Regions from separate parts of the Intestinimonas butyriciproducens genome, predicted to be linked through region 4. Evidence: riboswitches for the same ligand, from Rfam matches in the RefSeq annotation. Region 4 holds a riboswitch; each other region holds the start of a gene.
The links. Region 4 has a riboswitch for cobalamin ahead of SRB521_RS02910 (ABC transporter substrate-binding protein). Riboswitches for the same ligand answer to the same signal wherever they lie in the genome.
Positions count from the first base shown of each region.

Region 1 (7,306 bases), 1.4 Mb from region 4:
CAGTGTGTGAACTGGGGGAGGTGGGCGCCCGCCAGGCGGCGCGCATGGTGCAGCTGGGCGGGGGTGGGCGGAGCCCGCCCGGCCAGAAGTCCGCAGGGGATGAGGGGTGTGATGTTCATCAGTGCGGCTCCGGCCGCTCCGGCCAGGGCCGCAATGGAGGGGATCTCATCCTGATTGACGCCGGGGACCAAAACGGTATTCACCTTTACGGTGAAACCGGCCTGGACCGCGCGTTCCAGACCCTCGCGCTGCCTGGACAGGAGAAGGGGAACGCCTTCTTCGGGAGGCAGGACGGTGCCCCGCCAGCGCACGGAGGAATAAAGCGCCGCCGCAGGTCCGGGGTGGACGGCGTTGATCGTAATGGTGAGCGTGCGCACGCCGCAGTCCGTCAGCGCCTCCACACGGTCCGGCAGCAGCAGCCCGTTGGTGCTCACACAAAGGGTGAGTGCAGGAAAGCGGCGGCGGAGCAGACGAAAGGTCTCATAGGTCTCAGGGTTGTCCAGCGGCTCTCCGGGGCCGGCCACTCCGGCCACCCGGATGCGGGGCTCCCGGGCCAGGGCCAGGGCGGTCCGCTGGACGGCATCCTTCGGGGTCAGGAGAGAGGAGGTCACGCCGGGGCGGGATTCGTTGGGGCAGTCATAGCGGCGGTCGCAGTAGGCGCACTGGAGATTGCACCGCGGGGCCACCGGCAGGTGGATGCGCCCGAACCGGCGATGGGCCCCACCGCTGAAACAGGGGTGCTCCGCCGCCGGACCCGTCAGCCCCGGCACAGGGACTCCACCTCCTCGTCGGAGAGCGGGGTAGGGATGCAGCGGGCGCCGCGGGCATACATATGGCTGGCCAAGGCGCGGAAGCTCTGGCTTACCGGGCTGTCCGGGTACGCCTCCAGAACGGTCCGACGTTCCAGCTCTGCTCTGCCGATGAGGGGGCTCATGGGAATCTCGCCCGCCAGCTCCGTTCCCACCAGGCGTGCAAAACGCAGGGCCACCGACGGGTCATCCCGTCCGCTCCGACCGTTGTAGACCACTCCGGAGAGGCGGACGCCGCCGCTTTCCGCATATTTTTTAACGCCCCGGCAGATGTTGTTGGCGGCATAGACGGCCATAAAGTCTGAAGTGGTCACCAGGTACACGTCATCGGCGATCGCTTCCCGCAGAGGCATGCTGAAGCCGCCGCAGACCACGTCTCCAAGGACGTCGTAGAGGACGACATCTCTGTCCTCCAGCAGGCCCCTGTCCTGGATCTCACGAAGGGCGGCCACGATGCCCCGGCCCGCGCAGCCTGTGCCGGGTTCCGGCCCGCCCGACTCCACGCAGAGGATATCCCGGTATCCGGTAAAGGACACCGGAGCGGCAGAGCTGGTCCGAAGCTGGTCGAGTACGGATGGGATCCGGCGGCCCATGAGGCACCGGGTGGAGTCCGCCTTGGGGTCGCAGCCCACCACGGCGACCCGCAGACCCTCCTCTGCCAGCGCGGCCGCCACGTTGGCCACGGTGGTGGACTTGCCGATGCCACCCTTGCCGTAGACACAGATCTTTTTCACTGGTACAGCGCCCCCTTTTGATTCCGCGTCCCCATGATCTCGTTGAGCAGGTCCTCCGTCAGACAGAGCGTCCCCTCTGCGCCGACGTAGGGACGGCAGGTCACGCAGAGCCGGTCAAAAACCGGGTAGTCATAGCGGAGCAGAGGGATCTCCAACTCTTCCGCCAGCTCCGCCTCAAAAGACGAACCAAACAGTACGGCGGTCTCAGAGGCGCGGACCCTGTCGAAAAAGTCCTCCAGATCGGTCAGTGCCTCGCGCTCCGCCTGGCAGGCCACCTCCATCCCCAGTTCGCGGATAAGAAAGCGGGCCATGCCCCGGCTCCGGGCGCCGGAGCCAATCAGGGAGACCGGCATGCCATAGAGGGCCTGAAGATAGGAGTAGACCGGGCGAAGTCCCTCGGCGGTCCGTCGGCGGAAGGAGGCGCGCTCCTCGGAAAAATCCAGCCCGAATCGGCGTTCCAGACAATGCCAGAGCCCTTCGGCACCGGTAAGGCCGTAGGGATAGTCCAACACCTCGAAGGGAATGCCGAACCGCCGCTCCATCTCACGGGCCAAGCCCACGCCCCGGCCCAGGACCACATTGAGCCCTGCCGACGGGGCGCGCCGCAGCTCCTCCAGCGAGCAGCGGGAGAGTACGGTGTTCAGGCGGACCTTGCCATGGAGCAGGCCCCGGAGGGCCTCCAGGTCCGGGCCGGCCCGATGGTCGTCTGCACCCAGCCCCAGCAGGTTTATGGCGGGAGTTTCCGCGGTGGGGAGGGGGGACATGAGCTCAGCCAAGGAGGTCAGTGCGGCCTCATAGCCGTCCTCCAACCCGCCGCGGTAGCCGGCGGCCTCCACGGTCACCACTCTGGCCCGCCTCTGAAAGGCCTTTGCCGCCGAATGGACATCGTCCTGAATGATATCACTGACGCAGCCGGTCACCAGGAAGATCACCTCAGGGGAGCAGAGCTCCTCCGCGTGACGCAGGGCGCGGGACAGCGACTCCTCCCCGCCGAAGATCACATCGCTGTCGCTGATGACCGTGCAGGTCTGGCGGATGTCCGCCATATCACAGGCCGCATGGAAAGCCATAGAGCCAAAATTACACCCCACCACCGAGTGGAGCAGGACCACGCCGCCCTGGATACCGGTAAGGGCCTGGTGCGCGCCAAAGAGTTTGCAGCCGTCCGCCGTTTTCATTGCACATTTTCCTTTCGATAGAGCCACATGCGCTCCCACATCTCTTTGGCCCACAGACTTTCAGAGCCGTCATACAGGGGGTAATGGCGGGTCTGAAAGGGCATCCGGTTCAGAATGAGTTCGTCCCGTGCGGTGCGGGCGGACAGTCGGTCACAGAGGCGGAATACGTTCCGGACATAGGACTCAAAAGAGAGGGAGACGGTCTCGCTCATAGCGGGGATCAGGGGCGCGCCCAGCCCTTCCAGGGTAACGTCCCCCGTGCCCACCACCGCGTCCACAACGGCAAAGACCTCACGCAGTTCCGCCTCGCCGGGATTCAGCAGGATGGGGCTGCCGCCGGCATAAAGCCCCGCGGCGTCCTGAATCCGGTCCATCAGCTGTGCCTCCAGCTCTGGAGTCAGGGCCATCTCGCGGCGCATCTCGGGGGTCAGGATCAGACAGATGTGGCTGATCGGCAGCCCCAGGCTGGCATACAGCTTGAGGCGGAGCGGAGCGGTCTGTAGCCCGCGGCACACCAGAGCGCAGCGGTAGTCCGCCAGTGTGCGGCGGGCCGTTTCGGTCTGGGCCAGCGCCTTCTCCGTTTCTGTAGCGATAAGGGGCTCCATCTCGTCCAGAAGGCCCAGCTTTTCCCCGATATCACGGTAAAAGAGGGCGATACCCTCCAGGCCCGTATAGCGTCCGGCGCCGCCGAGATGGAGATAGTCGGTGCCGAACCTTTCCTTCATCCTCCGGGCCCAGCGGACTCGTTTGACCAGGTTGAGCCGGGCGGCCGGCGCCGTTATCAGAAGTTCCAGCGGTGCGCTGGGGATCCAGCAGTGGACGGTGATGCCGCACTGGCCCAGAAAAGAACCGATTTCCTTCAGGACCAGGGTGCCCTCGCTCCCCCAGCCCACCGTCTCAATATTCACGCTGCGGGGAAGGGGGGGCTGGGGCTCCATCACTTGCTCCACCAGGGCCCAGAGCACCTCCGTAAAGCCGCACCCCTTAAGCTCCAGTTCCAGACGGTTGTCTCCGGTGATTTTCTGACGGGCCAACTCCCGCACCCGCGTGCGGGAATAGTTTTTGTCCCGGTGAGAGAAGAGCTCCGACTGGACGGCAGCCACCCGAATCCCCTGGGTGCGGGACGCCTCCGCCACAGCGCGGATGTCCTCGTTCAAGATATCGCTCACAGGGGTGGGGACGATCAGAATGAGGGCGGGACGGTAGCGATCCCAAGCTTCCGAGACGGTGCGGCGCAGCGCGTCCGCTCCACCGCATATGATCTCGCGCTCCGTGAGGTCGGAGCACAGCAGAGGGTAAAAGGGCTGGTGCCGGCGCCTGGCGGAGTGCCGGTAGTGAAAGCCGCAGCCCCTTGGGCCGTGGAGTATGACGACCACACCGCCGCCTATCTCTCCGGCCGCCCCCACACTGCCGGAGACCTTCCCGTTGACCCCGAAGGTATGAAGCAGGGCGGAGGGATACATCAGGGTGCGAAGATCGTCAAAGAAGGGCTGGTGCATGCAGAATCACCTCTGAAAAAATAAAAAGGGTCGCATAGCCGTTACGGCTATGCGACCCGAATTCGTCGCAAAAAACCAGTATGAGAGCAAAACGGCTCCATACTGAAACTCTGTCCAGGCTCGTTTCCACGCAAGCAGACAAGAGATATACAAGCATGTCTTCTGGCTTACGCAGCGAAACCTCCGCCTTCCCAAGAATGTGAACATTCTCAGTGGCAACAATGGAGGGGCCTGATGCGCATACAGCGGCGGGACCGCGCGGGATTCTCACCCGCTTCCATTTTCACCGGTAAAAACCGGAACTTGTACATATGACAATATACTACTTTCTGATCGAAAGCACAAGAGTTTTTTCATAGAATCTCACGGACAGGCGAAACGGCCTGTTTACAATGGGAGAATACTCCGGTATAATAAATTCCTAAAGATGTGAGATTTCGGTCGGACGGAGGAGCGCGATGAAAAAGCTCAGTGGAAAACGCCAGGCGCTGGTTGGATTCACCCTTTTTTCCATGTTTTTTGGCGCGGGGAACCTGATTTTCCCACCCGGAGTCGGCGCGCAGGCGGGAACGCTCACCTGGCCCGCCATGCTGGGAATGGCGTTCAGCGCAGTGGGACTGCCGGTGCTGGGCGTGGTGGCGGTGGCACGGTCCGGGGGACTTGCCGCGCTGGGGAACCGGGTACATCCACTCTTTTCACGGGTGTTCACCATTTTGGCCTATCTGTCCATTGGCCCGTGTCTGGCCATTCCCAGAACGGCCAGCACCTCCTTTGAGATGGCGGTCCCTCCCTTTGCGGGGCCGGACGCCCCCCTCGGGCTGCTTCAACTGCTCTATTCGCTGGTGTTTTTCGCCGCTTCCCTGTGGGTGGCGCTCCGTCCGGAGAAGCTGACGGATCGCCTGGGCAAGGTCATGTGCCCCATTCTGATCCTGCTGATCGTGGTCACCTTCGTAGGCTGTCTTGTAAATCCGCTGGAGGGCTACGGACCGCCCCAGGATGCGGCCTATGCCGCAAATCCCGTGGCGAAAGGCTTCCTAGACGGCTACCAGACCATGGACACCATTGCTGCCTTGGTCTTCGGCATCATCATTTCCCTGAATATCCGTGCCATGGGAGTGGAGCGGGAGGAGGACGTGGTGAAGAGTACGGTCCGGGCCGGCTGGATCGCCGGCGCCATGCTTCTGGCCGTCTATTCCATGCTGGCCCACGTGGGAGCGCTGTCCGGAGGGGCTTTCCCGGGGGCCGCCAACGGCGCGGTGGTGCTGACCAATATTGTTCCCGCCCTGTTTGGAAAAACCGGCAGCCTACTGCTGGCGGCGATTTTTGTCATTGCTTGCTTCAATGTCTGTGTGGGGCTCATCAGCTCTTGCGGCGAGTATTTTTCCCTGCTCTGGCCCAGACTCTCTTATCGGGGATGGGCCGCGATGTTTGCGGTGGTAAGCATGGCGATCGCAAATGCCGGGCTGGACCTTATCCTTCGGATATCCGTTCCAGTTCTGGGGGCGATCTACCCGGTGGCCATTGTGCTCATTGCGCTCTCCTTCTTTCAGAAGCGGCTGGCGGAGCATCGCTGCGCCTATTCGGTCCCTGTGGCGGTTACCGGTGTGTGCAGCGTCCTCTTTGCGCTAAAGGATCTGGGAGTCCCAATCCCGCTCCTGGACGCGGTGCCTCTGGCCTCCATTGGCTTGGGCTGGGTGATCCCGGCTCTCCTGGGTATTCTGGTGGGCGTCCTGCTGCCGGAAAGAGGAAAACAATAAAAAAAGGAATGGCGGAAGGGTAAGGCTTCATAAAGAAGTTAAGGGCAAGGCAGACCATTGCGGTCTGCCTTGCCCTGTTTATAGTGTGTAACCCACTATGACACTTTCGGGGAAAGTGCTCGTGGGAAAGAGCAGTAAACTGGAAGTTGTCAGCGGATTACCTGGTAACGCAATCTGAGATACGAGTTTTCCAAGACCATACATTCTTGCAATTTCAGCACACCCAATTGGGATAATTCACTTTCTGATAGCAAAGATTTCCCGTCAATCAGTGTGGATGTATCCTTGCCGCCAATTAAAATGGGGGCAATAACAATATCAATATAATCAAACAGCTTTTCCCGAAGAAACAGCCCGTTTAATGTACCGCCGCTTTGTATGGTGATTCTCTCACAGCCATATTCTGACTTGAGTTTTGCAAGTGCATCAGGCAAAGACAACTTGCTCTGACAGATGATATGAAGGTTGTCCTCATTCACCTGAAATGCCGGATGGTCTGCGTTGGATGTGACCAGCACAAATTTTTTTGAGCGGGCGCAAAAATAGCGAATACCTTGTTTGCTCAAATGATTGTTGTCGATGATTACAAAGGAAACAGGCGACTTATTCGGCATTTCCTTCGAGTTGACGCCCATCTTTTTCTGTACTCTGCCAGAATTGAGCGACCACAAATCGGTTGTCTGCTCTATCTCATAATACTGGTGCAGTCCTTCTTGAACGCCCACAATTTTAGGGAAATCTCTGTCTACATCTAAATCATCTGTTGCCCCTGTACTGATTTTTCCATCAACAGACATAAGCATAAACAGCGTTGTGATCGGTCTATCCATTTTATCTCTCCTAACTCCGAGTTGTCGGTGAGATCGTTATAAAGAAACACCCGCCGAAAAGCAGCTTCTTCTCGGCGGGTGTTAGCTTCCTTATGGCAGGTCCTCCCAACCAGACGGTTCCGCCCCTTCCTTTCTATTATGCGGGGGCGTCCGCTACAACCATGAAATTGGCCAGGCCGAAAGCGGAGCCGGTAAAGATGACGTCGGCCTGCACACTGCCCGCTTCCACGGAGGGAACGATGTTTTCATAGAAGAGGGAGACACCGAAATCGGCGCGGATGGCGTCGCCGGAGACAGAGAAACTGACGATGCCGTCCCCGCACTGGCCGGTCTGGAAAGCGCCAGGCGTCAGGCCGTCCTGCTGCAGAGCGGGGTCCGGCTGGAACCGGTGGCTCTCCCCGGCGGCGATGGTAACCCCGCCGACCGACGGGTCATGGGTATAGGTCACGATCTGAGACAGAATGGCCTGATAATCCGGCGGGGCAAACCAACAATCTGT
Region 1 covers NZ_CP011524.1:1,928,767-1,936,072, reverse strand. Annotated here, with positions in the region: gene SRB521_RS09670 (radical SAM protein) at 1-770, opposite strand, end outside; gene SRB521_RS09665 (nucleotide-binding protein) at 758-1,543, opposite strand; gene SRB521_RS09660 (nitrogenase component 1) at 1,540-2,721, opposite strand; gene SRB521_RS09655 (nitrogenase component 1) at 2,718-4,220, opposite strand; cobalamin riboswitch at 4,356-4,542, opposite strand; gene brnQ (branched-chain amino acid transport system II carrier protein) at 4,679-5,977, shown strand; gene SRB521_RS09645 (dihydrofolate reductase family protein) at 6,127-6,807, opposite strand; gene SRB521_RS09640 (hypothetical protein) at 6,944-7,306, opposite strand, start outside.
Region 1: it holds a riboswitch for cobalamin, as region 4 does, so the genes downstream of both, SRB521_RS09655 (nitrogenase component 1) here and SRB521_RS02910 (ABC transporter substrate-binding protein) in region 4, are expected to answer to the same signal.

Region 2 (7,306 bases), 330 kb from region 4:
CTCCGCGATCCCCGCTCCCTCGGACAGGTAGGAACCCGTGCGAGAGATGCAGTGGGCATAGTACACGATGGTGTCGTCCTCATTGGCCGAGACGAAGTGGCACACGTTCTCGATCATATCCACGCAGGCGGCCAGACCGGCCTTCGCCTCTGCGGGGTTGGGGGCGGCCAGGATGCCGATGATCTCGCCGGCCAGCTTGGTGTTGGCGTTGGCCGCGCCGGCGTAGAAGCTCTTGGCATATGCCACGCGGCAGTCGGCCTTCTTCGTGGCCTCGTCCAGGGCGGTATAGGTCACATCATCACAGTCGGACGTGACCAGGGCCAGGGACTTCTCACCAGGCAGAAGGCCCAGCTCCTTGGCCAGATCGGCGGCCACATTGGGAATGATCTTGGTCGCCAGGACACTTGCTCTTACAGGATCCCGCTTCATATTTGTTTCCTCCTCATCGTAACGACCCGGGCTCTGTTTGAAAACCCGGGAAGGGTCATACGGACGGTGGTTTTCCCCGCCCAAGCATGTCGTTTTCGATCGACACCCTGTCGAACCTGAACATAGAGCTCTCCCTGGCCAGCAGACCGCTCACTGCTCCGGATTGGCCCCGGGCAGCACGGTGAAAAGCTCCGCGATTTTCAAAAGAGGCATCCGCTTCTCCTCCGCCACCCTCCGCAGAAAGTCCAGCGCATCCCCCGCATTGAGCTTCTCCCGCTCCATGACGGCACATTTGGCCCGCTCCAGCGTCCGGTGCTCACTGATCTGCCGTTCGACTTCGGCACAGTCCTGCCGGATGCGCTCCATGGCTCTGTTCCGCGCCAGAGCTGCGGCCAACCCCGGCAGTAGCTGTTTTTCCGTCACCGGCTTTACCAGATAACCTCCCGCTCCCAGATCTCTGGCTGCGGACACCAGCCTTTCGTCCGACCGCCCTGTCACAAAGAAGACCAGCTCCGCCAAATGCTCCTTTCGCAGGTAGGCGGCCGCCGAAAGGCCATCCAGATAGCGCAGGGGGATATCCAGAAAGACCGTCTCCGGCCGAAGCGCCTCACAGAGCTGGACCAGCTCCACGCCGTCGTTGGCTTCTCCGGCGACCGTATATCCGCCCCGCTCCAAAATCCCCCGCAGTCTCCCGCGGTCCTCCGCGCTGCTGTCTGCCAGGACAACATAGTTTCCCTTTGCCTGCATATTCCACCACACATCCCCCAAGGGGCCTTTCAACAACAAAAAAAGCGCACTCAAACACCGGACGGGTGCTCAAGACGCTTCCGCACATCTCGCATAACAGGCAGATCCGCTCTTTCGCGTGACCCGCTTGACGTTATTTGAATTATACACAAACCTTGGGCTCTTGTCAATGTTTCTTAGGCCTTTTGCCGGGAATTTTCCCAGTGGAAGAGGGACGCACCCGCGTGCGCCCCTCCCCCAACGGACTTTCTTTTCTAAAGAACGCCCAGAGCCCGGCTTTGGATCTCCAACCGCTTGTCCCGCTCCGCACGGTTCGCCGCAGAGAGCTCATGTACCAGCCATTCCGGAGCGATCCTTTCCACCAGCGCCCGTACGGCGGGGGTGGTCCATGGGCGATGGGTATCGATGCTCAGGATATGCTGATAGCTCTGGCAGAACTGCTCCGCATAGTCCACCGGCCAGGGGTCCGGCAGGCTGCCTGTGTGGGCCTTTACATAGGCGCCGCTGAGGCTCTGGTGGAGGTGGATTCCCCGGACCATGCTCCCCAGCCCGCCGTGCTCCTCCAGCATTCGGCTGACCCAGTCCGCCCCTTCCTCCTGTGTCCTGAGCTCCAGGTTCGCATTCATCAAATGGCCGGTATCCAGCATAATGCCCTTATTCTCATACTGAATGCCATCCAGCAGGCACCTGGTAAGCGCCGGCATTGTGAAGGTGAAGCCCGGCCACCACTGGTTCTCCACCAGGAAGGCCAGTGTAAGATTTCGGCCCGAAAGCAGCGTGTTGATGGCCTCCAGCGCCGCGTCGACGACCTCCTGATGGCTGTGCTCCCAACGATAGGTATAGCCCTCCTCCACGGACACATCCGAGACGTGGAAGACCACATACTCGGCCCCCCACCGCACCGCACGGTCGAGATCCTCGGAATAGAGCTTCAACAGGGTGTCCGGCCCCTCCGGTCCGCCGTAAAAGGAGGTCCATGCGGTCGCGCTCCCAAACTTGCGGGTCAGCGCCCTCCGGTCCGCCCGCCAGAAATCCAGCCAGTCCGGGAAGAAGGTCAGATGGTATCCCACATGGAGATGCTCCGGGATATTCTCCGGCAGGTCTTCCCCGCCCCAGATCACCTCCAGCCCGTCGCAATCAAAGTGTCGGCAAGCTGCCTCCAAGCTCCTGGTCGGTGGATACTCCGCCAGCGTTCCGGCAGTCATCGGCATACTGATCAGCTTTTTCAACCAAACGCCTCCTTTCTCTCATATGATCTGAAAAAAAGCCGTGGGGCAACCCCTACGTCGGAGCGCCCCACGGTCTTCCCACAGGTGGATATTCCTGGTATGGGCGGGCCCCGCAGTGGCAGCTACGGGCCCGCGTCCTTCTTCGGATCGCCATACCAGTCCAAAGGGAGGTGAAGAAGCCACCTGACACGTCACATAAGGAGTGAGCGCCGACAACAAAAAAGCCGTATCCTCTAACAAGGATACAGCAATAGCCCTGTGGAAGTGACACAGGGGCTGCACCCTCCTAAGCGCGAGGAGGTCTCTCGTGCGCCATACACAGGCAGGTATTCTGACTTAGGTGTCAAACGCGCTCCCCGCCTTCCCAGAGTTCTCACTCCAGTGACATCTTGGGGTCCGCTTCACCAATACAGCAACGGCTTTGTGCGGGATTCTCACCCGACTTCCCTTTTGAGCAAATGAGACCAGCACCTGCGTACCACTTATGATTCAGTTGTCAGCTTGGCTGGTTTTATTATAATCTCCTCTTCAACCCCTGTCAAGGGGAAAAGGAAAAATCTGAAAGACAATATCCCCCCGCCGCCCAATGGGCGGCGGGGGGATGGGAAGGAGGTCCCGCTTCCTTACTGCCAGTCGGCAGGGAACACGGTATAGGCGTATTTGGCGTGATCGGGGGTGCTGAAATGGATATGGCTACCCTTGGGGATGTAGATGACGTCTCCGGCATCTCCGCCTACCACACGCCCGTCGATCTTGATCTCCAGACGGCCTTCCAGCACGATGTCCCACTCGTCATAGGTCAGGGTCCACTCGAAGTCGGCTCCGTCGGTGAGCTCCATGATGCCGCAACCCATGCGGGGCGCCTCTTCCAGAGTGGCTACATCCTTGAGCTTGACGTCGTTCCGCCCCTCAAAGGGCTCCAGCTTCACGGTGGAGGTCTTGACGCTGAGTACGCCGCTGGGATCGACGTGCTTCTCAAAGCCACAGCCGCAGGAGGACGCGGCGGCCGTCTCCGAGAGGACCTTTTCCACGATGCTGCGGATGAGTTCTTCACTTACATTCATAGCGATTCCTTACCTTTCCAGGCGGTCTTGTTGTCAGAACTTTACGTTCTCGATCTTAGCCAGCAGTTTGGGGGCCAGAATATTGGCCACGATAATGGCGGTAACACCAGCCACCAGCTTGCCCACGATCACAGGGAAGATCATGTCGGGGTTGTTGCCAGCGGTAAAGCCCAGGTGATCGCCGAACACAAAGGCGGCAGACACGGCGAAGGCCACGTTCAGCAGCTTGCCCTTCGGGTTCATCTCGCCCATGATGTTGAACATGGCGATGTTGTTGGCCAGATTGGCCACCATGCCGGCAGAGCCCTGCTCGTTCATGCCCAGAGCGGCGCCGATCTTCTCCAGGGGCTTGCCGAAGGTACGGGTGATCCACTCCACCATGGGGAACGCGCCGATGAGGACGATGGCGATCTGACCGCAGGTCAGCAGGCCGCTGTCCAGGCCGCGGGAGCCGTCGGCGGGGTTCTCCACCATGATGTGGAACACGGGGAACATGATACCGGTGATCTGCTCGAACACCGCGATGGCGGTGAGGGCGGTGATCACGATGGTAACGCCGGTGCCGAACTTGTTAAAGCCGTTGATCATGGGACCGGGGGCGAACCACAGGCCGAGGACGATCAGGGCCGCGATGATGATTACGGGGATCAGGTTCTGGATGATGGTGATGAAGTTGAGGTGATACTCTGGGGCCAGGGTATTCATCATCAGGCCGCCGACAATACAGCCAATGGGCACGGTGATGAGACCGGCCAGGACGCCGGCACCCAGATAGCCGCGGTCTTCCTTCTTGATGATGCCCAGAGCCACTGGGATGGTAAACACGATGGTGGGGCCCATCATGGTGCCCAGAATCAGGCCGGCAAAGTTTCCAATGGCTACGTCGCCCTCGGCCAGCTGCATGGCCAGAGGATAACCGCCCATGTCACAGGCCAGCAGGGTGGTGGCGAACATGGCGGGGCTGGCTCCGAAGATGCCGTAAATGGGCTTCAGGATGGGGCCCAGCAGCATGGACAGCACCGGGGCGGCCGCCACAACGCCGGCCATGGACATGGCCAGAGGGCCCATGGCGTTGAAGCCTTCCTCAAACTTTTCGCCGTAACCCAGCTTGTTGCCGCAGATCTTATCGATGGCGCCTACGAGCATGAAGATCATCATGATCATCATGATCACGGAGTTGATGGAAATACCGGAGATCCATGCGGAAATACTCTCGGTAAAGACACTGGGGTCGGCAGCAGCAATCAGTTCACTAAAATCCATATTATGCTCCTTCTCCTTCTCTTGATGAATCGGTTTCGGAGGGCTGCCCCTCCGTTTTGCTTACAGCAGGGACTGGAATAGCTTAGGCGACGGCCTGGGGATGACCGTGGTACCCACCAGGAGCTCCGCCTCCCGCTCCGCCGCGGCCACAGCCGCCCGGACCGCACCCACATCACCGGTCAGGGTCACATAGCCCTTGCCGCCGATGGCGTAGCCGATGCGGACCTCAATGAGGGTGATATTGGCCGCCTTGGCAGCCACATCGGCGGCCGTAATGGCGGAGGCCACAGAGTAAAACTCCAGAACGCCCACGGCACCCGGCTTTTCTACCTGCGTGGTCATGCTGATGGCCTGAATGACCTGAGGATGCACGTTGGGGAGGGTCAGGGTGTCCACCACGCACTCTCCGCCCCGCTTGATTCCCTCAGCCATGGAGGCTTTTACGTCGCCGGTGTCGCCGGCGATCAGGATCATGTACTTGCCGGGGCAGACGGTGGAGGAGCGGATGAGGTCCACCTGGGCCGCCTTCACCATGTAATCGCAGGTTTCGATGCCCCTGGCGATGCTGTTGAGTTCCACCATGCCGATGGCAAGTCTGCTGGCGTTTCCCATGCTTCTCACTCCTTCCGACCGCGGATGCGGGCGCCTTTTTCGGTGATCTCCTCCACCACGCCGGCAATGCTGGCGTGGATATTCGCAGACAAGCCTTCCGCCGCCTGCGCCAACAATTCGCCTTTCTCCACATGGTCGCCCGCTGCCTTTACCGGGATTGCGGGCTTCCCAATGTGCTGTGAGAAGGCGACGAACACCGTCTCTGGGTGCAGTTCCTTACACGTATGGGCGTGGAGCCCGTAATATTGGCTGAGGCCCAGACGAGCCACCAGCCGGTCCGTGGGCGTGTGCCGCTGATCCACAAACTCTCTTGCCTGCGGCTCCATGTTCCGCGGGACCTGGATACCACGGGAGCGGAGCTGCCCTTTGATGTACTGGTTCACTTTTCTCGGAGAGAGCCCCATGGGGCAGGCGAACATCTCACAAACGCCGCAGTCGCAGCAGTTTGCCGCATCTCCAAACGCCCGAAGATATTCCTCGTTGTCCTCCATCCCCTCCTCACGCCAGAGATTCCGCATCACCAGATTGGGGCGGATCTGGTGACCAATGAGGTAGCGGGGGCAGAGGTCGGTGCACATGCGGCACTGAATACAGGCGCTTCTGGTCTGATGCCGGATGGCTGCCATAGGGAGTGCTGCCCGGCGGAACAAATAGTGGTCCTTGGGAAGGACAATGATATTGCCAGTAGTCTTGGTGACCACAGCTGCCTCAATGGCCGCCTGGTCCTCCAGGACCTTGCCCATCATGGGTCCGCCCAGGATCAAAGAATACGCGCCGATGGTCGGCTCTGCCGCCGCCACACACTCGGTAATGGCGGTGCCCACGGGAACGTGGAGCATGATGGGAGCCTTTACCTCGCCCACCACGGAGAGGAACTTATCGGTAACGTTTTTACCCTGCAGGGCGTCGAAGATATTGAGCAGGGTGCCCACGTTGTCCACTACGCATCCCACGTCCAGCGGGAGGCCCCGCTCCGGGACCGAGCGGCCCGTGACCTGCTGGACCATGGTCTGCTCGTCGCCTGCGGGATAGAAGGTCCCCATCTCAAATATCTCCACTTGGGCGCCCATGCGCCCGATGGCATCGGAAAGTGCGGCAATCTCAGCCCTATACTTTCCTTTCAATGCGATCACCGCCCGTTCGGCCCCCAGATGGGTGGCCACGGCGGCCACTGCGGCGATGATCTCGTCCGCATAGGTGCGGCACAGATATTTATCTGTCTCGATGAGAGGCTCGCACTCTGCGGCGTTGACCACAAAGCATTCGGCCTTGGCGTTCAGCTTGACGTGGGTGGGAAACCCAGCGCCGCCTGCGCCGACGATACCGGCTGCCTTGACTGCTTCGGTCAGATTCATGCTTTCACCGCCTTAATCCCTTACCTTAGTCCAAAATGCTGGAGTCGATCTCCTGGTCGTCCACGATACCCACCACAGTGGCGTCAACGGGGACCGCCATGTCCCCGGCCGCGCTCCGGGCCGAGCTTCCGCCGACGATGATGACCGTCTCGCCCACACCGGCTCCAATGATATCGGCGGCCACGATGGGCGTCTTGTCTTTGGAGCCGTCCAGGATATTGATGGGCTGCACGATGAGCAGCTTATAGCCGGCCAGCTTTTCCTCTTTGCGGGTAGCCCAGATGTTGCCGATGACTTTTGCGACTTTCATATGCTGTCCCCCTGTTTGACTGTTGGGCGGCCAAGTCCGGGAGAGCGCAGGGCGCTCTCCCGATCCCCGGCGTCATCACGCCTCGTCCTTGACGATGCTCATGCCGCGGTCTTTGGCGGCGTCCTTTGCAAGGGCGGTGATGATACATTTCTCGCTGATGCGGATACAGGTGACCCCGGCCATATTGGCCTCAATCAGATCCTTTTCGGTGAGTACCCGCTTGTCGATGCGCAGTTCCTTTTGCTCTGCGCACATCGGCGCCGAGCAGGCGCACTCCGGCACCGCAGGCGCTGCCGC
Region 2 covers NZ_CP011524.1:893,981-901,286, reverse strand. Annotated here, with positions in the region: gene eutL (ethanolamine utilization microcompartment protein EutL) at 1-429, opposite strand, end outside; gene SRB521_RS04450 (ANTAR domain-containing response regulator) at 580-1,176, opposite strand; gene SRB521_RS04445 (apurinic/apyrimidinic endonuclease family protein) at 1,431-2,405, opposite strand; cobalamin riboswitch at 2,710-2,895, opposite strand; gene SRB521_RS04440 (cupin domain-containing protein) at 3,029-3,469, opposite strand; gene SRB521_RS04435 (ethanolamine utilization protein EutH) at 3,503-4,732, opposite strand; gene SRB521_RS04430 (BMC domain-containing protein) at 4,793-5,344, opposite strand; gene SRB521_RS04425 (4Fe-4S dicluster domain-containing protein) at 5,350-6,699, opposite strand; gene SRB521_RS04420 (EutN/CcmL family microcompartment protein) at 6,725-7,009, opposite strand; gene SRB521_RS04415 (hypothetical protein) at 7,085-7,306, opposite strand, start outside.
Region 2: it holds a riboswitch for cobalamin, as region 4 does, so the genes downstream of both, SRB521_RS04445 (apurinic/apyrimidinic endonuclease family protein) here and SRB521_RS02910 (ABC transporter substrate-binding protein) in region 4, are expected to answer to the same signal.

Region 3 (7,306 bases), 1.4 Mb from region 4:
GAGGGCAGGTCCCTGCTGGACGGCGCGGGCGTGGAGGTCATCACTGTCTGAGCGCGCGGAGGCACTTGCCGAGAGGCTGAGGCCCCCGGCCACGTCTGTGGCCGGGGGCCTTTTGCGGTGGGAAGGAGCGTAGATTCTCTTCCCGCCCACGCACGCGGGAAGGTGCGCGCCCGGACGCCGGACGGCCGGGAGACACGATGGGAGGAGAGAAAAGGGTGCGCCACAATGAAAGTTCAGAACGCTGCCTTCACTTTTCAGACAAATTTCAGCTTTGGGGCGTAGACTGAGGACCAAAACTGAAAAGAAGTGGTACGACATGCGGGTACTGATTGTAGAGGACGAGGTGCGCCTGGCCGAGGCGCTGGGGCAGATCATGGCGGAGCACCGTTATTTGGCCGATCTGGTGTATACCGGACCGGACGGACTGGAGTATGGACTAACCAACCAGTACGACGTCATCGTGCTGGACGTGATGCTCCCCGGCATGGATGGGCTGGCGGTGGCCCGGGGACTGCGGGAGGCCAAAGTGTCCACCCCCATCCTCGTGCTTACCGCCCGGGACGAGGTCCCGGACAAAGTGGCGGGCCTGGACCATGGGGCCGACGACTACATGACCAAGCCCTTTGCCACGGAGGAGCGGCTGGCGCGGATCCGGGCGCTGGCCCGGCGGAAGGGGGAGGTCCGGACGGAGCTGCTCACCTACGCCGACCTCGCCCTCAACCTCTCCGCCCGCTGCCTCCGGTGCGGAGAGCGCGAGGTGCGGCTGGGATTCAAGGAATTTGAGGTGCTGCGCCTCCTGATCGCCTATCCCAAGATGGTGGTCCCCAAGGAGGAGATCATTCTCAAGGTCTGGGGGGCGGACAGCAATGCCGAGGACAACAATGTGGAGGTCTATGTCTCCTTCCTGCGGAAAAAGCTTCTGTTTTTGGAGTCCGGCGTCACCATCCGTACGGTGCGGAAGGTGGGCTACTTTTTGGAAGTGGAAGAACCATGATCAAGCGCCTGCGCAAAAAATTTATTCTCACCAATATGCTCCTGGTCGCCCTGGTGCTCATCACCGTCTTTGGCGTGCTGGTGGGCTACAATTACCAGCGTCTGGTCCGGCAGAGCGAGGAGGCTATGCGCACGGCCCTGAAGTGGAGCGACGACGCGCCGCCCCCTGTGTTCCAGTTCGGCGCGTCTCATGAGGAGGAAATGGAGGAACAGGGCGAGGAACGCCGGTTCACGATGGTGCCAGTCTTTGTGGTCCTGCTGGACGAGGACGGCGGTCCCGCCCAGGTCACCGGCGGCAACAATGTGGAGGTATCCGACCAGGTGGTGGCCCAGGCCGTGGCCACAGCCACGGAGGAGAGCGGCGCCATATCGGGGTTGAACCCGCGCTATCTGCAGGACACGGACCGGGGGGGAGAACAGCCGGATCGCCTTTGCCGATATGGGCTGGGAGACCGACTCACTGTGGCCGCTGATCCGCTCCTCGCTGCTGGTGGGGGCGCTGGCCCTGGGCGGTTTCTTCGTCATCTCGCTGATGCTCTCCGGACTGGCCCTCAAGCCGGCGGAGGAGGCGTGGGAGCAGCAGCGCCGCTTTGTGGCGGACGCCTCTCATGAGCGCAAGACTCCACTCACCGTCATACTCACCAATACCGGCATCCTCCTCGCCCACAGCGGGGACACCATCGCACAGCAGCAGAAATGGGTGGAGTATATCCGGGACGAGGCGCAGCGGATGCGCGCCCTGGTGGAGGACCTCCTCTTCTTGGCCAAGAGCGACGCCGGAAAGGAGACTTCTCCGGTCACCGCGCCTGTGGATGTTTCAGAGCTCACCTGGAGCGCGCTGCTTCCCTTTGAGCCGGTGGCCTTCGAGCAGGGCGTGGAGATGGAGAGCGAGATCGCCGACCAGCTCACTGTCCAGGGCAATGCCGACCAGCTCCGCCGGCTGGTGGCCATTCTGCTGGACAACGCTGTAAAATATGCCGGAAACGGCGGCCGGGTCAAGCTCGTCCTCTCACGCCCGGAGCGTGGCGGCGTCTGCCTGACGGTCCACAATACCGGACCGGCTATCCCGCCGGAGCATCTGCCCCACCTGTTTGAACGGTTTTACCGCGCCGATGACTCCAGGGCCAGGACTTCCGGCGGTTATGGCCTCGGCCTCGCCATCGCAAAGCGCATCGTGGACGGGCACGGCGGCTCCATCACCGTGTCCAGCAGGGAGGACGCCAGCACGGACTTCACGGTGAGGCTGCCGCATAGTCAATAGACACGCCCGGAAAGCCAAGGGGAAGATTCACACATTGTTCACGCATCCTTCAAAGATTGTCCATTCATTTTCGGGAAAGCTGTGGTATCCTTATCAGCGTAGACAGGAAAGCAAACAATCATTGCCGTACCATCTATCTCAAACCTCCTCTCTCTTTCTCAACACCAACGAAACGCGGCGGCGCCCCAAAAGGCGCCGCCGCGTTTCGTTGGTGCCGCACGGGCGGGGCGGAAACGTGCAATTGACATTTCGGCGGCGGAATAGTATTCTATAAGGGACCGGAATACACAGGGAAACGCCTCTCGGCTCTGCGCGAGCCATGGGGGAGCCGTGAAATACAAAATTGAATACTGCTTTGAGTGGCCCGCACGAGGGGCTGCCGCAGCCTTGCGGCGTGTATCGTGTGGGATGAAAAGGGAACCCGGTGAAAATCCGGGACGGACGCCGCCGCTGTAAGGGTACGTTCGGCCAGTGACGAAAGTCAGCCATTGTATCGGATCGGATACGATAAGGCGGGCCGATGAGAAGTGTACCTAAGTCAGAAGACCTGCTTGAAGTATATCCTCCACCGTGCGTGAAGTGGATCAGGGATAGACTGCGACAGGACGACACAGGAAAACGGCTGTGGCGCGGGGCAAAGCCCCGCGCCACAGCTTTTTTTGACGAAAAGAGGCCATTTGTAAGGAAGGAAAAGGAGGAGAAACGAATGAAACAGAGATGGAGACGGCCGGTATCGCTGGCGCTGGCATGGGTACTGGCGCTGAGCCTGAGTACCGGAGCGTGGGCGGCGGTGTCGGACGAGAGGCTGGCCGACACCGTTACGGACACAGCGGCGTACATGTACCGCACGGTGAAGGATCCCCAGGTGGGGTCCATCGGCGGCGAGTGGGCGGTGCTGGGCCTGGCGCGGAGCGGGTATGAGGTGCCTGAGGAGTACTATCAGAAATACTACGCCACGGTGGAGAGCTATGTGAAGGCCTGTGACGGGGTGCTCCACGACAAGAAATACACGGAATATTCGCGTCTCATTGTGGCGCTCTCGTCCATCGGAAAGGACGCGCGGGACGTGGCGGGGTACGACCTGACCAAACCCCTGGGCGACTACGGCAAGACGATTTGGCAGGGGCTCAACGGCCCGATCTGGGCGCTCATCGCGCTGGATTCAAAGGACTACCCCATGCCGGAAAATCCCGAAGCGGCGACGCAGGCGACGCGGCAGATGTATATCGACCGCATCCTGGACTGCCAGCTCCCGGACGGCGGATGGAGCCTGTTCGGGGGCACGGCGGCGGCGTCCTCGGGGGACGGGGTGTCGGACCCCGACATCACGGGGATGGCGCTCCAGGCGCTGGCAAAGTACCAGGACCAGGCGGCGGTGGCAAAGGCCACAGAGGAGGCCCTGGCGTGCATGTCGAAGCAGCAGGACGCGAGCGCGGGCTATGCGTCCTGGGGGACGACCAATTCGGAGAGCTGTGTACAGATGATCGTGGCGCTGTGCGAGCTGGGGATCCCGCTGGACGACAGCCGGTTCGTGAAAAACGGAAAGACCATGCTGGACAATCTGATGACCTTCTATCTGCCCGGGAACGGTTTCCTGCACACGGCGGACGGGTCGGGCTCGAACCAGATGGCCTCAGAGCAGGCATTCTATGGCCTGATCGCAGCCCAGAGGGCCCGGGACGGGCGGAACAGCCTCTACCGGATGGGAGATTCCCTGACGGTGACGGGTGAGCTGGCCGGGGCCAAGCCGGGGGAGGGACTGGAGGGGAAGGACCCCGCGGTCACGTATATGCCCATCGTGGACCGTGAGGCCACCTTCCCGGACATCACCGGCGTGAACGCCCACAAAAACCAGCCCGCCATCGAGTCCCTGGCTTCCCGCGGGGTTATCAGCGGGAAAAGCGACGGGAACTTCGACCCGGACGGGGACATGACCCGGGCGGAATTCGCCGCCATCGTGGTGAAGGCTCTGGGTCTGGCGCCGGCGGCGGCGGACCGGTTCACCGACGTGCCCGCGGACGCGTGGTACGCGGGATATGTGGGCACGGCCAGCACGTACGGCATCGTGACCGGCACGGGAGACGGGAGCGCCTTCCGGCCCGACGGGACCATCAGCCGCCAGGAGGCGGCGGTGATGGTGGCCCGGGCGGCCAAACTCTGCGGGATGGACACGGCCCTGGACACCGGCGCCATTCGGGACATCCTGGCTCAGTTTACCGACTATGTGACCACGTCGGAATGGGCCCGGGAGGGGCTGGCCTTCTGTTACCAGGAGGACATCCTGGACCAGTCGGCTCTGGAGATCCGACCCACTGCGGCCATCAAGCGCTGCGAAATCGCCCAGATGCTGTTCAACCTGCTGGGCAGCGCCAATCTGCTGTAAATCTGTAAAGTTCTGTAGAGTAAGGAAAAGGAAAGGAAGTGCCCATCATGCATGTGAACTGGTTCAAGGACCCTGACAACGTGGTGTACTGCAAGGAGGAGGAGGTCCTCCCCCGGCTGTCGAAGGAGCTGGGGATCGGAGATCTGGCGGAGCGCGTGGCAGCCTTCCGCGCGGCGCCCGCAGCGGAGGGGATCAACCTCAAGGGGCTCCGGCGGACAACGCTGAAGCTGTTCGTCCCTAATCTCACCTTCCCCGAGCCCATAGAGATGGGGGAGAACGTGTGGATCTACATGGGGGAGCTGTGTCCGGCGTACTGCCTCTATACACCGTGGGAGGACGGTGAGAAGAAGTGAAGCTGACCAGGGGAAAGGTCGTCGGCGTACTGGCGGTGCTGGTCATCCTGGCGGCGGCGTTCTGGTATGGCGGCGGTGCGCCGGGGTTGCAGGGGTGGACGGTGGAGAAAACCACCCCGCCCCCCGTTTCTCTGGAGACGGCCGGCTCCACACCCCAGACCACGCCTTTACCGTCTGCAAGTCTGGTGCCCGCCGCCTCGGCACTCCCCGCTCCAACGGAGAACCCCGCGGCGCAGGAGGAGACGGAGCCGGCGGCCACCCCCGCGCCCACCTCCGGGATCGAGTCCCGGCCCGGAGGACTGGAAGGGGGATTCACCGCAGAGGAGAAGATCGCCGCTGCCCAGGCCATCGCGGGAGGCTCCTCCCCCGGTGTGGAGAAGGGGGACGCTGCGTACTCCGAGGCCCATGGCATGGTCCTGGACCCCAACACGGGCAAGGACAAATATCTCACAGACCCGGTGCCGGAGGGAAAGCCGCTGCCCGTAGAGCCCCAGGACGCCTCCATCTCAGATACGGCCTATACCTGCACACTGTCCATCTCCTGCGCCACGATCCTGGACAACATGGACTGGCTGGACCCTGAAAAGGTGGAGCTGGTGCCGGAGGACGGCTGGATCCTGGAGCCCACCACCGTCACCTTCTACGAGGGGGAGAGCGTGTTCAACGTCCTCCAGCGGACCTGTAAGCAGAAGGGCATCCATATGGAGTTTGAGAACACGCCCATGTACAACTCCGCGTACATCGAGGGCATCCACAATCTCTATGAGTTCGACTGCGGGGAGCTGTCGGGGTGGATGTACAAGGTAAATGAATGGTTCCCCAACTACGGCTGTTCCCGCTACCAGCTCAAGGACGGGGACGTGATCTGCTGGGAGTACACCTGTGACCTGGGTGTGGACGTGGGGGGCTTCTACTCCACTGGAGGCTGATCAGAGAGCATAGCGACAGAATGTAGCAGGGGCGCGGGAGACCGCGCCCCTGGAACGGATGTGATGAAAAACGCGGCACAGAGATACCTTTTCCAGCTACCATCCCGCCGTCAACTTCCTGTACTTCGGGCTGGTGCTGGGCTTTACGATGTTCTTTATGCACCCGGTCTGCCTGGGGATCTCACTGGTGTCGGCCCTGATCTACGCCGTCTATCTGGGCGGTCGGAGGGCGGTGCGGTTCCAGCTGTGTGGCCTGCTGCCCATGCTGCTGCTGGCGGCGGTGGTGAACCCGGCGTTCAACCACGAGGGCGCGACGCTGCTGACCTACCTGCCTTCGGGAAATCCGCTGACCCTGGAGAGCATGGCATACGGCCTTGCAGCGGCGGCCATGCTGTGCGCGGTGATCGAGTGGTTTTCCTGTTATACGGCGGTGATGACGTCGGATAAATTCGTCTACCTCTTCGGCCGGATCATCCCGGCCCTCTCCCTGGTGCTGAGTATGACGCTGCGCTTCGTACCGAAGTTCAAGGCCCAGATCCACACGGTGAGCGAGGCACAGCGGTGCGTGGGGCGGGACGTGTCGGACGGAAGCGTGCTACAGCGGCTGCGCCACGGGATCACAATCCTCTCCATCATAGTGACATGGTGCCTGGAGAACGCCATCGAGACGGCGGACAGCATGAAGAGCCGCGGCTACGGCCTGCCGGGGCGCAGCGCCTTTTCCATCTACCGGTTTGATGACCGGGACCGCGCGGCGCTGGGGTGGCTGTCCTTCTGCGGGCTCTATCTCCTGTCCGGCGCCCTGGCCGGAGGGCTCTACTGGCGGTACTTCCCGACGATCAAGGGCGTGCCGCCCGGGCCCTTTCCCATCAGCTTCCTGCTGGTATATCTGGCCCTGTGCCTGACGCCGGTCGGCCTGAATGTCCGTGAAGACCGGGTGTGGGCGCGGCTGAAAAGGGAAGGGGGAACGGCCAATGCGTGAGGCGTATTCCGTCCAGACCATCGAGACCTGCGTCCCCGTGGCGGAGTATCTGCGCACCTGTGTGGACGTGGAAAAATTCTTGGGCTTCTGTCGGGAGTGCGGCAATTACGGCCGCCGCTGGTCCTGCCCGCCCTTCGAATTTGACCCGCTGGAGCTCTGGAACCGATATGACACCCTCCATCTGTATGCCCGTGTGCTCGTCCCCGCGCCGGGAGCGGACACCGACGGGCTGCTCGGCGGCATGAAGGCGGAGAAGGAGGGGCTGCTGGGCCAACTACTTGCGCTGGAGCGCGCCGGGGACGGCGCTCTGCTCCTGTCCGCCGGGAGCTGCACCTTGTGCGGGGCGCGCTGCACCCGTCCGGACGGCGCGCCCTGCCGCTGCCCGGAAAAAATGCGCTATTCCAT
Region 3 covers NZ_CP011524.1:2,377,396-2,384,701, reverse strand. Annotated here, with positions in the region: gene SRB521_RS11825 (DeoR/GlpR family DNA-binding transcription regulator) at 1-51, shown strand, start outside; gene SRB521_RS11820 (response regulator transcription factor) at 317-994, shown strand; gene SRB521_RS16550 (hypothetical protein) at 991-1,605, shown strand; gene SRB521_RS16545 (sensor histidine kinase) at 1,526-2,254, shown strand; cobalamin riboswitch at 2,598-2,823, shown strand; gene SRB521_RS11810 (S-layer homology domain-containing protein) at 2,961-4,637, shown strand; gene SRB521_RS11805 (hypothetical protein) at 4,685-4,990, shown strand; gene SRB521_RS11800 (DUF4430 domain-containing protein) at 4,987-5,919, shown strand; gene SRB521_RS11795 (energy-coupling factor transporter transmembrane component T) at 6,068-6,901, shown strand; gene SRB521_RS11790 (DUF2284 domain-containing protein) at 6,894-7,306, shown strand, end outside.
Region 3: it holds a riboswitch for cobalamin, as region 4 does, so the genes downstream of both, SRB521_RS11810 (S-layer homology domain-containing protein) here and SRB521_RS02910 (ABC transporter substrate-binding protein) in region 4, are expected to answer to the same signal.

Region 4 (7,306 bases):
CGTGAACTTGTGTAAATCAGTTGAAATTTTTATGGGGAAATGGTAACATAGTGACACAAGCCGGAGACCGCTCCGGCGGACATTGTAAGGAGTGATCAAGATGGTTAGAGTGATCATGGGGGTCAAAGGCACCGGCAAGACCAAGCAGATGATCGATCTTATCAATACCGCAGTGCAGAACGAGCACGGCAACGTGGTCTGCATCGAGCGGGGGCCCAAGCTGACCTACGACATCAACTATAAAATCCGTCTGGTCGAGGCCAGCCACTACGACATGAAGGGCTATGAGTTCCTCAAGGGCTTTATCAGCGGCCTGTACGCCGGGAACTACGACATCACCCATGTCTTTATCGACAGCCTCACCAAGATCGTCCCCAGCGAGGCCACCAGCCTGGAGGTGGAGAACTTCCTGGACTGGCTGAACAATTTTGGCGAGGACAACAACATCAAGTTCACTGTCACCATCAGCGCCGACGAGAGTTTAGCCTCCGACGGTGTGAAGAAATACTTCTGAGCCAAGCTCTCCGGCCCGTCAGGCGGGCGGAGGACCCTGCGTGGCCAAAAAAGAGCTCCCGCACCCCATCTGGGATGCGGGAGCTCTCCTTGTCCACGGGAAAGCCCCTCCCTGGCCTCCCCTGAGGGAGCTGGGGAGGGGCTCTTTCGGTGCGGCTTCCCAGCATCCGCCAAGGGGGAGCGGGGGTTGGCCTCAGAATTTATAGGGAGACTCCTGCTCGATATGGATGTGATGTCCACTGTAGTTGCCGGGGATGTGAATGGCCTGGAACTTGGCTGCCTCCAGCACCTTGGAGAAGGAGACTCCGGTCTTGAAGCCCATCTCGTTCAGCATCCAGACCATATCCTCGGTGGACAGATTTTTGTACTCTTTTCCCACCCGGGCCGTCAGCCCTCCTGTCCGGCCCGCCGTCCGGCGGCGCTTCTCCCTCGGCGCTCCACGCCCTCGCCGGGCAGGGTCAGCCCGTCCACCGCCGTGGAGATGAGATAGCGGTAGACCTTTGCCTTCTGTTCGTCGTAGAGGTCCAGGTCCTGGTAGAGGTCCTTGTAGTAGTCGAAGGTGGTCCGCTTCATCTCGATGGTGCGCCGGAGGGTGGCCTGGGTGCTCACCAGGCTGCCCGGGCGCTTGATGTAATAGTAGAGGGGTCGGGGCACCGCCGCCACCAGCCGGACGGAGCGGATATACTCCAGGTTGAAGAGGAAGTCCTCCCCCCAGGCCACCTCCCGCTCGAACCGCAGGCCCCGGCTCTCCACGATGGAGCGGCGGTAGAGCTTGTTCCACAGCACGCCGTAGTAGTAATTGGCCGGCGCCTTCACCATCTCCCGGGCGAACTCCTGCCGGGTGAGGAGCCGCTCCCCCTTGATATGGCCCCGGACGGCCTGCCGCTCCCCGTCCACCCGGTAAAAATGGGAGAGGACCAGGTCCGCCCCCATGGCCTCGGCGGCGTGGACCAGGGTCTCCGTGGCCTGGGGGTGGATGCGGTCGTCCCCGTCCACGAACTGGAGATACTTCCCCCCTGCCAGGGTCAGGGCGGCGTTCCGGGCGGCGGAGACCCCGGCGTTCTCCTGCCGGAGGAGGCGGAAGCGGGGATCGGCCACCGCCATATCCGCGCAGACGGCGGAGGAGCCGTCGGTGCTGCCATCGTCCACCATCAGCACCTCCAGGTTCCGCCAGCTCTGGCGCTGGATGCTCTCCAGGCACGGGGAGAGATAGGATTCCACATTATAGACCGGGACGATGATACTCACCAGAGGTTCGTTCAAGGAGGGCACCTCGCTACTTCATAGATTCAGAGAGACCGCGCTTGTCTTGTCTGGACATTATACCATACGCCGGCGCAAGAAACAATCGCGGCCTGCGGCGGAGTCCATGCTCCGTTCCAAGCACAAGGGGGCTCCCGGCGATCCGCCGGGAGCCCCCTTGCTCCGTTTCAGGCCCGTTCCTCCAGCAGGCAGACCCGCAGGCCCCGGGCGGACAGCGCCGTCAGGATCGCCTCCTTCCGGGGACAGGCCCGCTTTTCTCCCGTGACGCAGGCGGCCACGTGGACCTCTTCCACACCTGCGCCGGACAGCTTGTCCAGCTTTTTCTGAAAGGCCTCGTCGGAGGCGGGGTCGCACTCGCACCCGTTGCACGTGGCAAAGGCGGCCAGGCGCATCTCCCGGTCCCCGCGGCCGGAAAAGGACCGCTCCCGCCGGTGGAAGAATCCCAGGCAGTCCACGCCGCCGCAGGTCTCCGCCGCCTTCCGGCAGGAGAGGATTGCAACCGCATCCATCCCCGCTCACCCCCTCTCCAGCCGCCGGGGGACGATGTACCGGGCGCCGTCCAGGGGTGCGAAGCCCACCTCCACGCCGAAGATGTCCCGGATGTTGGCCCCGTCCAGCGCCTCCTGGGGGGACTGGGCCCGATAGACGGTCCCATCCCGCAGGAGCACGGCCTGGTCGGCGTACACAATGGCCAGATTCAGGTCGTGAAGGATGGTGATCACCGTGATGCCCCGGCCGGCGCTGAGCGCCTTGACGATCTCCATGGTCTCCTGCTGGAAGCGCATATCCAGGTTGCTGGTGGGCTCGTCCAGCAGCATGACCCTGGGGCGCTGGGCCACCGCCCGGGCGATAAACACCCGCTGGCGCTCCCCGCCGGAGAGCTGGTTGAGCTGACGCATGGCGTACCGGGACAGGTCCATGGACTCCAGCACCTGCCCGGCGATGTCGTAGTCCTCGCTCTTCAGCCGTCCCTTTCGGTGCGGCACCCGCCCGGAGAGCACGGTTTCCAGCACGTTGAGGCAGCTTCCGCCCGCCTGGGCGTTCTGGGGCACATAGCCGATGAGTCTGGCCCGTTCTCTGGCGGTGAGGCCCCCCAGGTCGGTGTCGTCGGCGAACACCCGGCCCGACTGGGGCCGGAGGATGCCGTTGATGCACTTGAGCAGGGTGGTCTTTCCCGCGCCGTTGGCGCCCAGCAGGGCGCAGAGGGAGCCGGAGGGCACCTCCAGGTCCACCCCCCGGAGCACCTGCCGCTGTTTGTAGCCGAAACACAGGCCCTGTATGGAGATCTTCACAGCACCCGCTCCTTCCGGTCCCGCAGGATGAGGTAGACGAACACCGGCACGCCGATGAAGGAGACCACGATCCCCACGGGGATGACCACCGGGGAGGCCACGGTCCGTCCCACCAGGTCGGCCAGGATGAGCAGACATCCGCCCAGCAGGGCGCTGACCGGGAAGAGGACCCGATGGTCCCCGCCCACCAGCAGACGGGCGATATGGGGGGCCACCAGACCCACGAAGCCGATGACCCCGGTGAAGCTGACCACGGTGGCGGCGATGAGGGTGATGAGCAGCCCGGAGACACAGCGCAGCCGCCCCACATTGACCCCCAGGGCCACGGCGCTCTCATCCCCGGTGGTGAGCAGATTATAGTGCCATGCCCGGGAGAAGAGGATGGGCAGGGAGACGCCCAGCACCGCCGCGGTGAACAGGATCTGGGGCCAGGTGGACTGGGACAGGCTCCCGAAGGTCCAGTTGACAATGGCGGTGAGCTGCTGCTCGTTGGCGATGTACTGCATCCCGGCGTTGAGCGCGGAGAAAAAGTAGTTCAGCGCGATACCCACCAGTACGATGGTGGTGCTCCCCAGCCCCTTGGCGGAGGAGATGCCGTACACCAGCGCGGCGCACAGGAAGGCCAGAACAAAGGCCCCGAACACGGTGGTGAGCTGGGTGGTGCCCATGAAATTGAGGCCGAAGACGATCACCACCGCCGCGCCCATAGCGGCGGCGTTGGAAAGGCCGGTGGTGAAGGGGCTGGCCATAGTGTTGCCCGTGATGGCCTGCATTACCAGTCCGCTCACTGCCAGCCCGATCCCCGCCAGCAGCGCCATCACGATCCGGGGCAGCCGCAGGTGGAGCAGGACGGTGAGCTCCGTCCCGCTCAGGGGCCGGGCCTGGAGGGCGAGGGAGGGGAAGGCCGTGGCCAGCAGCCGGGCCGGGGTGACCTCCGCCACCCCGGCAAAGCAGCTCACCACGAAGGCCGCCAGCGTGGCCGCCGCCACCGCCGCGGCAAAGAGCGCCTTGAGCCGCCGGTAGCTCCTGATCTCCTCCCCCAGCGCGGGGCCGGGCGTTTCCACATACAGGGACATATCAGGGCAGGCGGTAGACGTGGCCCTCGATGGGGCCGACTTCCTGCATGGACATCCACTCGTCGAACACGGCGTCGGGGTCGATGTCCGCGCACTCGTCCGGATAGAGCCAGGTGGCGGTGTACAGGGCGCCGATGAGCTTGCCCAGGCCGCCGGCACAGAAGCCGGTGGTGCAGTAGAGGTTCTTGTTCTGGACGGCCTTCAGGTCGGACCAGCCGGGGCGGCTGACCATCTCGGCGGTTATCTCCTCATACATCTCCTGGGTGGGGGGCGTATACACGCCGGTATTCTTCAGGGCCGGGCCCGAGCTGGTCTTGATGATGAGGTCGGGGTCGGCCAGCAGGATGGCCTCGGGGTCGATGTCCTTGCCCGCCAGGCTCTCGTCGCCGAAAATGTTGATGGCCCCGGCGGAGACCAGCATGTTGTGCCAGCCGTCGTTGGAGGTGCCGGGGATGCAGGTGGTGTAGGGATCGCCGTACTCCCAGTAGACGGTCTTTTTCTCGGCCACGTTGGCCAGGCATGCGTCCAGCTTCTGCTGGTTCTCCTCATAGAACGCCCTGAGCTCGGCCGCCTTCTCCTCTACATCGAAGATCCGTCCCACGGCCTCGATCTGGTTGACCAGGTCCGCGTTGTCCCAGCCGGTGACCACCAGCACCTTGATGCCGAAGGGCTCCAGCATCTCCTGGTCCTGCTCATAGGTGCCGTTCTTAGGGGTGATGAGGACCTGAGCTCCCAGATCCACGATCTTCTCGTAGTTCAGCTCGCTCTGGCCCTTGCCGATCACGTTGTCAGGGTCGAACTGGCTCCAATAGACCCGGTCCTGGGCGGTATTGGTGTCCACGGCGATGACGCGGTCAATGGCGCCGCAGGCGCGGATCAGCTCGCTGTTGTAGCGGTTGGCCACCACGGCCCGCTCCACAGGCCAGGGGATCTCCACTTCACGGCCCAGGCCGTCCACCACCACCTTCGTGGTGGGCTCTTCGGCGTCGGGCGTGGCGGTGGGCGCTGTGGTCCCGGTGGGTGCGGGGGTGCTCTGGGCCTCCTGGCCGCCGCAGCCGGCCAGGAGGGAAAGGCTGAGGGTCAGCGCCAGGAACAGGGCGAGGGTTCGTTTCATGTCGGTTCTCCTTCTCTGTTTTAAAATATGTAAGGCCACAGGGCGCGTTCCCGCGTCCCGCAGCGGCTTACAGGCAAAAAAAGATTTCCTGTCGGCACAGCAGCGACAGGAAATCTCGGGCATAAAAAATTCCGTCCTCTGATGGTCCGTCAGATTACGACGCAAGGCATTCTGTCCAAGTATCCTGGCTCGGGTTCCCCGCCGCCGTGCGACTTCCCAGACCCCTCGGGTCCAGTGTCCTGACTGCACAGCGGCTCCCCCTTACAGTGGCGGCACCGCACCGGAATTACACCGGTTTCCATAAAACAGAAGCGTATATTTAATTCTATATTTTAGTATAAGCCTCCTTCCGTGGTCTGTCAAGAAAAATTCCCGGCCCGGCCCCTTTCCGCGCGTCTTTTTCCACCCCACTTCCTCCTTGTGCGCCCCCTTCAATAGTGATATAATATTTCGACTGAAATCGAAACAAACTGGAAAGGGGCCAATGCTCATGTCTCACTCTTATAAGGAAGCGTTCATCACGTTCATGGTGCGCTCCGGCGTGCTCACCTTCGGCGACTTCACCACCAAATCCGGACGCAGGACCCCCTACTTCATCAACACCGGCAACTACAAGACCGGCGCCCAGGCCAGCCAGCTGGGGGACTACTACGCCGCCTGCATCCAGGAGCACTTCCCCGACGGGGTGGACTGCCTCTTCGGCCCCGCCTACAAGGGCATCCCCCTGGCGGTGGCGGCGGCCTCCTCCCTCTACCGGAACTACGGTCGGGACCTCCCCTACTGCTTCAACCGCAAGGAGGCCAAGGACCACGGCGAAGGCGGGGTCATGGTGGGCTACAAGCCCCAGGACGGCGACCGGGTGGCCATTGTGGAGGACGTGGTCACCGCCGGCACCGCCGTGCGGGAGTCCATCGCCCTTTTCCAGCAGGTGGCCGACGTGTCCATCCGGGCCCTCTTCGTCTCCGTGGACCGCATGGAGCGGGGCACCCGGGACTGCTCCACCCTGGACGAGCTCCGGGAGGATTACGGCATCACCGTCTGCCCCATCGTCACCGTCCGGGAGATCATCGCCTTCCTCCACAACCGGGAGGTGGACGGCAAGGTCTATATCGACGACGCCGTAAAGGCCCGCATGGAGGCCTACCTGGCGGAGTACGGGGCCCGTTGAGCGCCGGCGGCGGGCGGGGCCTTTCAGAAAGGGGGCGGCGGCGTGGGACTCCATGACGGACACCGCAAACGGCTCAAGGCCCAGTTTCTCTCCCACGGGGAGGATTTTCACGACCACCAGCTCCTGGAGCTTCTGCTGTGCTACGCCATCCCTCAGGGGGACGTGAACGAGCTCTCCCACGCCCTGCTGGAGCGGTTCGGCTCCCTGGCCGGCGTCATGGACGCCCTGCCCGAATCCCTCCGGCAGGTCCCCGGGGTGGGGGAGCACACCGCCGTCCTTCTCAAGCTGGTGCCCAAGCTGGCGGGGCGGTACGACCGGGACCGGGCCAGCCTGGGCACCGTCCTCAACTCCACCCGGGCCGCCGGGGAATTCCTGGCCCCCTATTTTCGCCAGGGCGCCCGGAACGAGATGGTCTATCTGGTGTGTATGGACGCCAAGCGCAAGGTGCTGGGCGTCCACAAGCTGGGCGAGGGCTCGGTGAACGCCGCCGACATCACCTCCCGCAAGGTGGTGGAGACCGCCCTGGCTCAAAATGCCACCACCGCCATCCTGGCCCATAACCACATCTCCGGCCTGGCCCTCCCATCCCAGGCCGACCTGAGCACCACCCGCAGACTCCGGGCCGTTCTCCGGGAGGTGGGGGTGGAGCTCTCCGACCACCTCATCTTCGCCGACGACGACATGGTCTCCCTCCGGGACAGCGGCCTGTTTGAGTGGTACGGGGCGGAGCCGCCGGATTTTTAATGGAAGGCCCTTGGGCTTCTTTTCCCCTTGCAATAGAACATTTGTTTTGATATAATATCGGACGGATGTACGATTTCCACCCCCTATGGAGGCGGCGGCAGGCCGCCCCTTTGGAATTTTACGCCTGTAAGGAGGT
Region 4 covers NZ_CP011524.1:559,680-566,985, reverse strand. Annotated here, with positions in the region: gene SRB521_RS02940 (hypothetical protein) at 101-514, shown strand; gene SRB521_RS02935 (hypothetical protein) at 707-892, opposite strand; gene SRB521_RS02930 (glycosyltransferase) at 901-1,776, opposite strand; gene SRB521_RS02925 (CGGC domain-containing protein) at 1,944-2,285, opposite strand; gene SRB521_RS02920 (ABC transporter ATP-binding protein) at 2,292-3,068, opposite strand; gene SRB521_RS02915 (FecCD family ABC transporter permease) at 3,065-4,144, opposite strand; gene SRB521_RS02910 (ABC transporter substrate-binding protein) at 4,146-5,258, opposite strand; cobalamin riboswitch at 5,438-5,558, opposite strand; gene pyrE (orotate phosphoribosyltransferase) at 5,749-6,426, shown strand; gene SRB521_RS02900 (JAB domain-containing protein) at 6,469-7,170, shown strand.